One region of the Dehalobacter sp. TeCB1 genome, then DNA from elsewhere that is predicted to be linked to it. Evidence: riboswitches for the same ligand, from Rfam matches in the RefSeq annotation. Region 1 holds a riboswitch; each other region holds the start of a gene.
What was found. A riboswitch is a leader RNA that binds a small molecule or an ion and turns the genes downstream of it on or off. The one in region 1 is predicted to bind cyclic di-GMP.
Positions count from the first base shown of each region.

Region 2: another riboswitch for cyclic di-GMP. It lies ahead of A7D23_RS14140 (DUF5667 domain-containing protein); the one in region 1 lies ahead of A7D23_RS14740 (sugar transferase).
Region 3: another riboswitch for cyclic di-GMP. It lies ahead of A7D23_RS01070 (ArsB/NhaD family transporter); the one in region 1 lies ahead of A7D23_RS14740 (sugar transferase).

Region 1 covers NZ_MCHF01000067.1:67,025-70,310, reverse strand. The annotation lists gene A7D23_RS14745 (glycosyltransferase family 4 protein) at 1-423, opposite strand, end outside; gene A7D23_RS14740 (sugar transferase) at 486-1,883, opposite strand; cyclic di-GMP riboswitch class I at 2,295-2,406, opposite strand; gene A7D23_RS16230 (hypothetical protein) at 2,728-2,883, shown strand; gene A7D23_RS14735 (hypothetical protein) at 2,979-3,286, shown strand, end outside.
Region 2 covers NZ_MCHF01000065.1:162,736-166,021, forward strand. The annotation lists gene A7D23_RS14135 (cell wall-binding repeat-containing protein) at 1-1,559, shown strand, start outside; cyclic di-GMP riboswitch class I at 1,747-1,831, shown strand; gene A7D23_RS14140 (DUF5667 domain-containing protein) at 1,845-3,032, shown strand.
Region 3 covers NZ_MCHF01000005.1:15,358-18,643, reverse strand. The annotation lists gene A7D23_RS01075 (NADH-dependent [FeFe] hydrogenase, group A6) at 1-739, shown strand, start outside; gene A7D23_RS01070 (ArsB/NhaD family transporter) at 736-2,010, opposite strand; cyclic di-GMP riboswitch class I at 2,140-2,282, opposite strand; gene A7D23_RS01065 (glycosyltransferase) at 2,383-3,286, opposite strand, start outside.

The sequences.
Region 1 (3,286 bases):
CATTGCACATTGTGGAAATACATCCCTAAGGACCAAATAAACTCGAGACCCGTATTTCTTTCTTAGTCTTCTTATTGTCCTCTCAAGTGTTATTGGCGGAGAATAACAAATAATAACGTCCGGTTTTATGTTCCTTAAATATTTACGATAACTACGATATAAGAGATAAGGTAACATTACCTCACTTAATCCCCGGCGAATCATGCCTACGTTTTTTTTCTTCAGATTATTGACTCTCAAGACTTTGACTCCATTCTCTTCTGTCACAGGAGTATCTTTCTCTACGTTTGTATTGTTCTCTCTTAATGTTAAAACATAAACATTGATCTCTTTTTTTTTCAAACTTAAAGCCAAATCTCTTAGTAAAACCGCAGATGAATTGGCATTTGGGATATATACATCAGAAACAATTAAAATGTTCATTATTTACTCCTTAAATAGAACGTCTCTTGGCAAATGGCGCATGAAAAGGGTCATATAATAATTTAAAAAGCCGACTCTCTCTTAACAACAAGCAAAACAGTCTTAAATAAAATCATAATATCCAACCAAATCGACCACTTGTCAATATACTGAGTATCCAATGCTACGACCTCTTCAAAATCTTTAATGCTACTTCTTCCGTTTATCTGCCAATTTCCTGTAATACCGGGTTTAATACTAATACGGCGCCAGTGCTCAATATCATATTGAGCGACTTCGTCAAGCAAAGGCGGACGTGTCCCAACCAGACTCATATCTCCCTTTAGGACGTTAAAAAATTGAGGGAATTCGTCAAGGCTCGTCTTGCGCAAAAAAGCACCAACCCGGGTAATTCTTGGATCGTCTTCAATCTTAAAGAATAAACCGTTTTTATATTCATTCATCTGCTCTAATTCTTTTTTCTTTACTTCGGCATCAATGCACATTGTCCTGAATTTATAACAATCAAACAATTCACCATATCGACCGACCCGCTTTTGCTTGAAGAAAATCGGGCCAGGCGAATCGAGTTTTATTGCCGGCACAATAATAACTGATGCAATTAGGGTAATCATAATTCCCACAACTGCCCCGAGAATATCCATTGCCCGTTTCATCATTTTAGGAACAGGATTTAGGCCTACGTTATAAAAAGTTAACACCGGCATTGGCCCCAGCATAGAACTATGGACGCGCGCCAGATCGAGATTGTAATTCAGTACATTTTGTACGGTTATTCCCATTTGCATACAGGTATTCATATAGGGTTCAATTTCCAGAATATAGTCCCTTGGCAAAGCAAATACAACTTGATCCACGACTTGTTTTTTGAGAATGCTTTCAAAGGAGCCCATATCCAGCTGCCCCAATAAAGGCTCGTTTGCATCAATGTCTTGGTCATCAACTTTGATAACCCCATTAATAGTGTAGCGAAGAGTAGTTTTTCTTACATATTTTTTAAACAATAAATATGTCTCAGGCGAGCATACAAGAATGATTCTCATCCGATGATTAATATTGGCCATACGGAAAATATACCTTAGAGCTAATCTTTCTAAAAACATGATGATCAAACACAGAATGAAAAATACCCCTATAAATATTCGGCTGGTATTGATCTCTTTGATAAAGAAAAACATCGATCCAATGATTAAACCTGAGAAAATAGTAGCAAACAAAACATTACGGAATACACGGTCTAAATAGTAGAAAGTCGTATTATCATACATACGATAAATATTCATGATCAAGATCCAGATCGGGGCAAAAATAATGAGTATCCAGAGGTAATCTTTCATCGCATATAAGTTGGTTATATTCCCAGCAATAAAATAGGAGGTGGCATAAGTTCCAAATAGAAAAATTATATCAGTAATTACTTGTATGATATTTGCATAGGCAAATCTGCTTCTTTTATCCACTGTTTCTCCCCCCCATTTACTCTTAATAATCAATGCTAATCCCCTATAGAATTAGCTTAGATCCCTATGTATTTGAATGAAGGATTTAACTCATCAAACTCAATTTTAGCAATTTCTTCCTGAGACCTTAACTATTCGACGATCTCATCATTTTTCCTTCAAAGTGATTGTTTATTTGCATTAGTTTTACTTTTCTTTAAGAAAAATTGATTAATTCGTTTTTTCTTCTCTCACTCTTCCTTCGCAATTCTATTTTACAATAGATTTTTGCTTTTTCCTCATATTTTTTAAATTTTTATTGATGACATTATTTCTGAATAACCACAACATCGTATTGTACAACGGCTAATCCCAAATTTCTATCACCCCACGGGTGATTTTGGGCTTTGGCAACAAAAAAACTGCCACTTTCGTAGCGGTCGAACAATCATAGTACCTTTCACCTTCTGGGAATCATACGGTAGGATACCTTAGACTTCTAACTTTGCGTGCCGGCCTTTCAACCGGTTTGCCCTTTTTGAACTTACAGTATAAATATTATGTATATACATTGTAATATATTACCGAATTAATTCCTACCATTTTTTCACATATTGGGAAATTTAACATCAAAGTAACATAAATAAATCATTTGCTTTGCATAAACTCTTTTGGTTTTGATTAGAAAACTTCTAGCCAATAGCCATTAATCCTTGCCAAAATAAATTCTATGTATTATCCTTATTATATGGAATTGTCTATTTTTTTTAATCACATAGTAGATTAGATTATTTTAATGTTTTGTTATTAACAATATATTGATTCTCGTTAAAGATGTTTGTTTACACATAGAAAGGGGTTTCGCATGAAAAAGAACTATGTCAAACCGCAAGGTACCATAACCTCACTAAGACCGGAAGAAAGATTTGCGGGAGGTTCTTTTGAAATTTTAGCGGGTAGTTTTGTTGATAAGCTTTTATCCTGGTTTGGTGATAGTGAACCTACAATCAAAGGTTTTTAAATTCTGTTAAATTATACAATATTATCTAAAGAGCCTGACATAATGCCAGGCTCTCGTATTATTTATATAGATAAATGGATCGGAGAATGTGATTTATGCGCTATGATATCGCAGGGATAACTATAGATTTTCATGCAGATGAAAATAGTATACCCGAAGAATTTGGGCCTTACGTCTCCGAATCTAACGAAATTGCCGACTGCAAAGTGAATTTTCTGCAATTTTCGGAATTATCCTCTCCTCAGGAAAAATTTCTCTACGAAGACGGTTTAATCTGGTATTCCCACGGTGACAGCGGAGATCGGTATTCGGTTTGTCTTTCCAGTCCGCTTTATCCGTCTGGACCTGTATGCAAATTAACGGCTGATAAGGACTGGCGGCAGATATCCGTCCAATATATCAA
Region 2 (3,286 bases), on a different contig from region 1:
TGACTGTTCTTTTTATAATTCTGACCCTGACTTTCTCTGGAAACATACAGGCTTTTGCTGTGATTACCGGTACGGAATTAGGCGGTTTAGCTTTCCAGACATCCAGTGACAGTAATATACTTATCGGTGAGACCACAAACATAAAACTATATCTGTATAATCTCAACGGGGGAAGTTTTTCCGGAAATATCACAGCTTATAGTACTGATACAAGCGGTAATAACATCGGATATTATTCCGCTTCCGGAAGCAGTGGGAATTATACGCTTAACAATGTAACGTTCAATACAACCGGCATCTATTATCTCTATCTTTATGACAGTAGCGGGTATTACGCTGTGGGGGTATTGACCGTATCCAAACCCGTGATCACAATAACCGGTGATGCGCTAAAATATAAAAAATCTTTAATTACCGGAACATTGAAAGACAATAATGGAAAATTGCTTGCAAAAAAAACGATCACCCTGGACGGCAGCGATGCAGGGATAGACAATACAATAAGCTGTACAACAGCCTTAGATGGGACTTACTCTGTTTATGTAACACCTAGTAAAGAAGGAACAATTAAGTTTTTGTTCAACGGATATGAAATCGGAACTCTCGTGGCAGGAGCTTCTTATTCTCAGGATGTACGAATCGGGGGCTCTGCTAGTAACAATCAGGACTTATCAATCAGCGTTGCCGAAGCAGGATGGTCATCCGCCTCCACCGTAATTGTCACGCGCGACGATAGTCTGGCGGATGCCTTAGCTTCGGTACCATTATCTAAAAAATATGATGCACCAATCCTGATGAATCCGTCATCACAGTTGGATAGCAGAATATCGTCGCAGATATCCGCTTTAGGTGCAACAAAAGTTATCATAATCGGCGGATACAGTGCAATATCCCAGAACATTGAAACAGCGCTTCAGACTGCGGGCTATACAGTCAGCCGGATCAGCGGGTCGAACCGCTATGAAACTTCCGTTAATATTGCTTCGTGGATAGGTTCTGCCAATACAATCTATTTAGCCTATGGTCAGGGTGAACCGGATGCCTTGGCAGCAAGTACCTTTGCCGCAGCTAAAGGTTATCCGATTTTGCTTACGGACAAAGATAAAATTCCGGCTGTGACCCAAGCACAGCTTTTGAGCCTTAATCCATCTAAAGTTATCCTTCTCGGCGGAGAAAGTGTCATCAGCTCTTCCGTAGAATCTGCGCTGAACAAGAACTATGTCGTCGAACGGCTGGGAGGTACTGACCGCTACGCTACTGAATGGGCGATTTTGAGGAGCCTTTTCACGGATCAGTCCCAAATCTATTTTTGTTCTGCCCTTGCTTCTTCCAAAGACGTGACCTCCGGGAAACCAAAAGCCGATGCCCTTCTGGCAGCCGCCCTCGCCGCTAAAAATGACGCAATCATCGTAGCCGTTCCGCAGAACTATCTACCGTCATCGCTGCAGTATTTCTTGACCTACAACCGCGGCTATATCGCCAGAGCCAGTATCGTCGGCAACAGTTCGTCAATCAGTACGAGCCTGGAGAAACAGATTGAAGATCTCATGACTTTGTAAATAAATTCGTCTTGTTAATCCACCAATGTCAAGCATTTACAGAAGTGTCCGTAAGGGCACTTCTTTGTTTCTAAAAGCTTCCATGCTTTTTATGAGACGAAAGTCTCATTTTTTGTACCCCATTGGTCTGAAAAAGGACCCAAAACATTGAACTTCTAAAATATCTATACTATAATGACCACAGCCAAAACGATAATGGCAAATCCGTCGAAAGACGGAGACGCAAAGCCACGGGTCTAAAGCCGCAAGGTTATGACAGCCGGGTTACCGAAAGGGGTAGATAGAATGATCCATAAAAAGATTCTGGTTTCGATTCTCTGTGTCCTTTTAATTATTGCGGTCGCACCTTCTTGTGTTTTTGCTGATCCAACCGCCACAGATTCAACCACAGTGGATACTACGCCAACTGACCCTAGCGTAACGGATTCCACGGCAACAGATCCGACGAATGAGGTAGCTGTTGAAGATGAAGCCGGTGTAACGCCGGACAGCTGGCTCTATTCAATCGAACAGATGATCGAAAGTGTCCAGGTTGCTGTGACTTTCTCTGATGAAGGAAGAGCGGAACTGCTCGTTGAGTTTGCCAATGAGAGGCTGGCCGAAGCGGAAATCATGTCCGAGGAAAACCAGCTGGATTTGATGGAACAGGTTCTGCAAGCCTACTCGGATACGATAAAGAAAGCCAACTTTCAGGTTCAACAGATCATTGAAGATACCGAAGCAGCTGACGGAACGAATACTACGGGTACAGATACTACCACTGCCGAAGAAACCACTGCAGCTTCCATCGAAGTAACAACTACTGATGAGACAGCCACGGATGAAACGGCGGCAGTTGACACAGAAGAAAATACCGTCATCAGCAATCTACTCGCCAGCATTGAACTTGTCCAAAGTGATGCCGACAAGATCGTCCTTAAAATCACCGGAGGTCTGACAGAAGAACAGGCCGAAATCATGCAGAATATCATCCAAGCCGAAGTTCAGAACACCATTGCCATGAAAGCTTATGTGGCTGCGAAAGTAGCCTATGCTGAAGCTGTGCAGGAATTTGCAGCAGCCAAGGCGGAATTGGGACAGGCCCGTGCTTCAGGTGATGAGGCTGCCATCGCAGCCGCTCTGGAAAAAGTAACACAGGCTCAAGCATATAAAAATGACATGCAGGACCTCAGAAAAGATGTTCAGAAAATCAAAGTAGAGACGAACAAAGAAACGAAGGAAGCCTTGAAAGAGCAAGCCAAAATTATGAAGGAATACAAGAAAACCATTAGGGAACAAGCCGTGAGCGACCAGGAAGATAGCCTGGAAGCAGGGGACGAACAGGATGCAACAGTTGCAGACGATCAGAATGCCACAGCCGATGACCAGTCTACTTCGGATGAAACAAAAGTCGATGCACAGACCGTTCAGAACACGGTCATAAATACCTCTTCAAATAACGGGAATAACGGTAAAGGGCAAGGAAAAAGATAGGACTTTATATTTTCGATAACTGAGAATCATTCAAATCACATTAAATACCTCCTTAGAAGAAACAGACAGCTATCAGGCAGACAAAGTGCCAGGGCTGTCTGTTTTGTGGATTACAAGGAGAAGAACGCGTCTTTTGAAATCAGCTATCAATCATAACAGAAGGGTTAGGAAATGACATGTACTATTTTTTGAATTTTTTATAGTTCAAACTTAGCTAAGGTTCATATAATATTATTAACAGTGATCAGGCAAAA
Region 3 (3,286 bases), on a different contig from region 1:
TACAATCGTTAAAACTTATTATGCCGAGAAGAATGGCATTGACCCGGACAATATTGTAGTGGTCTCCGTCATGCCCTGTATTGCCAAGAAAGCCGAGGCCAAGCGTCCGGAACTAACTAAGGATGAGCATAATAACGTCGATATTGTCGTCACGACCCGGGAACTTGGCCTAATGATCAAAGAAGCCGGTCTGGATTTTATCAATCTGCCTTCGAGTGAATATGACAGACCATTGGGTGAAACCACAGGTGCCTCAGTGATCTTCGGAACCAGCGGCGGGGTTATCGAAGCTGCGCTCCGGACAGCTTATGAGTGGCTGACCGGTAAAGAATTACAGAAAGTTGAGTTCGAGCAGCTCCGGGGAGATGGAGGCTTGCGAAAGGCCACAGTTCAAATTGGCGACAAGATGCTACGGATAGGCATTGCCAGCGGGCTCGGAAACGCCCGGACTCTGCTTGAGGAAATCAGGGACGGTAAGAATCAATACGAAGCCATTGAAATTATGGCTTGTCCCGGAGGCTGTGTTGCCGGAGGTGGGCAGCCCTACCATCACGGCAATTTTGAAATTGTCCGCAAGCGTCAGGAAGCGATCTATCAGGAAGATAAAAATAAAAAGATCAGAAAATCTCATGAGAATTCAGAAATCCAGAAACTTTATCAGGAATATCTGGGCCAGCCTTTCAGTGACACTGCCCATAGATTGCTTCATACTCATTTTGAAGAGAGAGAAAGAATCTAATAGTACCGCAGCAAAATATACGCCGAGGCGATCACAATGGATAGAATCATGAACGGAAATCCGATCAGGAAGTATTTTTTGTAGCTGATCGTATAGCCGTTTTTTTCGGCAATCCCTGAGACAATGACGTTGGCCGAGGCACCGACAATGGTACCGTTTCCGCCCAGGCAGGCGCCCAGAGCCAGAGACCACCAGAGCGGCTGGAGCTGTTCTGGGGTCAGCCCGCCGAGGACCCCGATTTTTTGAATCAACGGAATCATGGTGGCCACGAACGGAATATTATCGACGAAAGCTGAAAAAATAGCGGAAAGCCAGACAATCAGCATCGCCATGACGACCGGCACACCGCCGGTAAGCCCAAGGCTCCATTCAGCAACCTTGTCCAGGACGCCAACTTCGACCAATCCTCCGACTAAAACGAATAATCCGGTAAAGAAGAAGATCGTCGGCCATTCAATCGCCAGAAATACCTCTTCCGGTTCCTCACGGCTCAGCACCATGAGCAGCATGCCTCCGGCCAGCGCAATCGTAGCGGTCTCAACATGGATGACGGCGTGCAGCATAAAACCGACAATGGTCAGAGCGAGCACGGCCAGGCTTCTTTTGAGCTGGGCCCAGTCTTTAATATAGTCGTATTCATTTTGCGACAGCAGCAGGGCGATGGATTCCTTATCGGTCTTTAGCTTTTGGCGATAAAGAAAATAAAAGCCCAATAGGGTAACAGCCAAGATCACAATCGTCACAGGTGCCAGGTTCACCATGAAATCCATAAAAGTAAGCTCTGCCGGTCCGGCAATCATGATATTCGGCGGATCACCGATCAGGGTCGCGGTTCCCCCGATGTTGCTGGCTAGAATCTGGGTAATCAAAAAAGGTATTGGGTTTAATTTCAAGGTTTCGGCAATCACAATGGAAACCGGAACGACCAGCAAAACAGTCGTCACGTTATCCAGAAAAGCCGATAAAACGGCAGTCAGTATAGCCAAAGAGATCAGCAGTCTGATTGGATTGCCTTTGACTTTCTTGGCGACCCAAATAGCCAGAAAGCCGAAGACACCGGAACGTCTGGTCAGATCGACAATGATCATCATGCCGATAAGTAAGCCCAGCGTATTCCAGTCGATGTGTTCCACAGCAGTTTCCTGCGGGAATACACCCAAAAGAATCAGGAGACAGGCACCGAGGGCCGCGGCGACAGCCCGCGGGATTTTCTCCGTTACGATCAGTGCATACGTAGCTACAAAAATAACAAGGGTCAGAATCAAGGTCATGAATCGTGCACCTCCATCATTAGTGTGGTCAATTTTTATTGGCCTAACCGGTTAGAATATACCAAAATAGTTGAAATAAAAAAGAGCAGATCCATAAAAGGAACTGCTCTTCCCTGAGAAGTTCAAAATCCTTGTAGTCTGGCAATCCTGTCAGAATATCCTGGAAATGCATTTGGATTCCATTCATTTTGTATTGCATGCATTTCAAATTCCCTGATTTAGACCCATAACTTTAGCGTCCTTCACTTTCGTGAAGTTTGCCCCAACACATTAAAAATCATATTATATTTTATTTGCAAATCTGAAAAATCCTGATCAACTGGATTGTGTCCAGAAAAGAAGTATAGCATCTCCGTTCATATTTTGTAAAGATCAGTTCGATCTTCTCAAATAATATTCAAAATTCTCGAGTGCCCAGGCATCATGGTACAAATTCCCTTCCCGGGATGCAGGGTCCAAAAGTGAAGTGCAATAGGCTGTTCTTTTTCCATCGGCTAGCTCTTGAAATATTTCGAGGTATTTCCATTTGGCCTTTTTGGCAAAGCTTTCGTTACTGTTGGCTTGCTTGGCCAGCATAAAGCAGGTTTTTATGCTTCTGTTCAGCGTGCAGAGGCTTTGGGCCTGACACTTGTCACAGCCGATGAACTGGGTCATATCAATTTCCACGGTCGTGACAAAGCCGACTTTGAAAGGAGTATAATGCACAATCCTTGGTGATAATTCAGCATCGCCATACCCGCATTCCTCATTCCAATAACCGATCCGGTCAATGAGCTCAGGCCGTAACCCCTGAAGACATCCCGGAATAAAATCCATGATTACATCAATGCCGGCATTTCTCAGCTGAAGATAGGATAGATCATTCTTGACCTGAGGAATGACGGGAGGGAGAAATCTCGGATAAGGGTTATCCCGCATGGTTCCTAAGAGACCCACTTCCGGAAAAGCTTCAAATATTTCCATATACCTGGTCAGCCAGTTTTTGGTCTTGATATAGACATCGCTGTCAATCGTGAAGAAATACTGGTTGGGCTTTCTCTTTCTGAGGTTGTAGTTCAGGACATAGATCGGCCCCCGGTTAACCTTCAAGCGTGTTTTGGATTTAATTCTTTTGTCCTGAAGGCTTTTGATATAATTCCAGGTATCATCTTTGGAGTTGCAGTCGATGATATGCATTTCAAAATCTTCGTCTGAATCCAAAATCTTGTTTAGGTTCTGCATGGTAAGCCCGAGACGGTTGAAGGTAACATAGCTGATAAAAGGAGGAGGGGAGGTG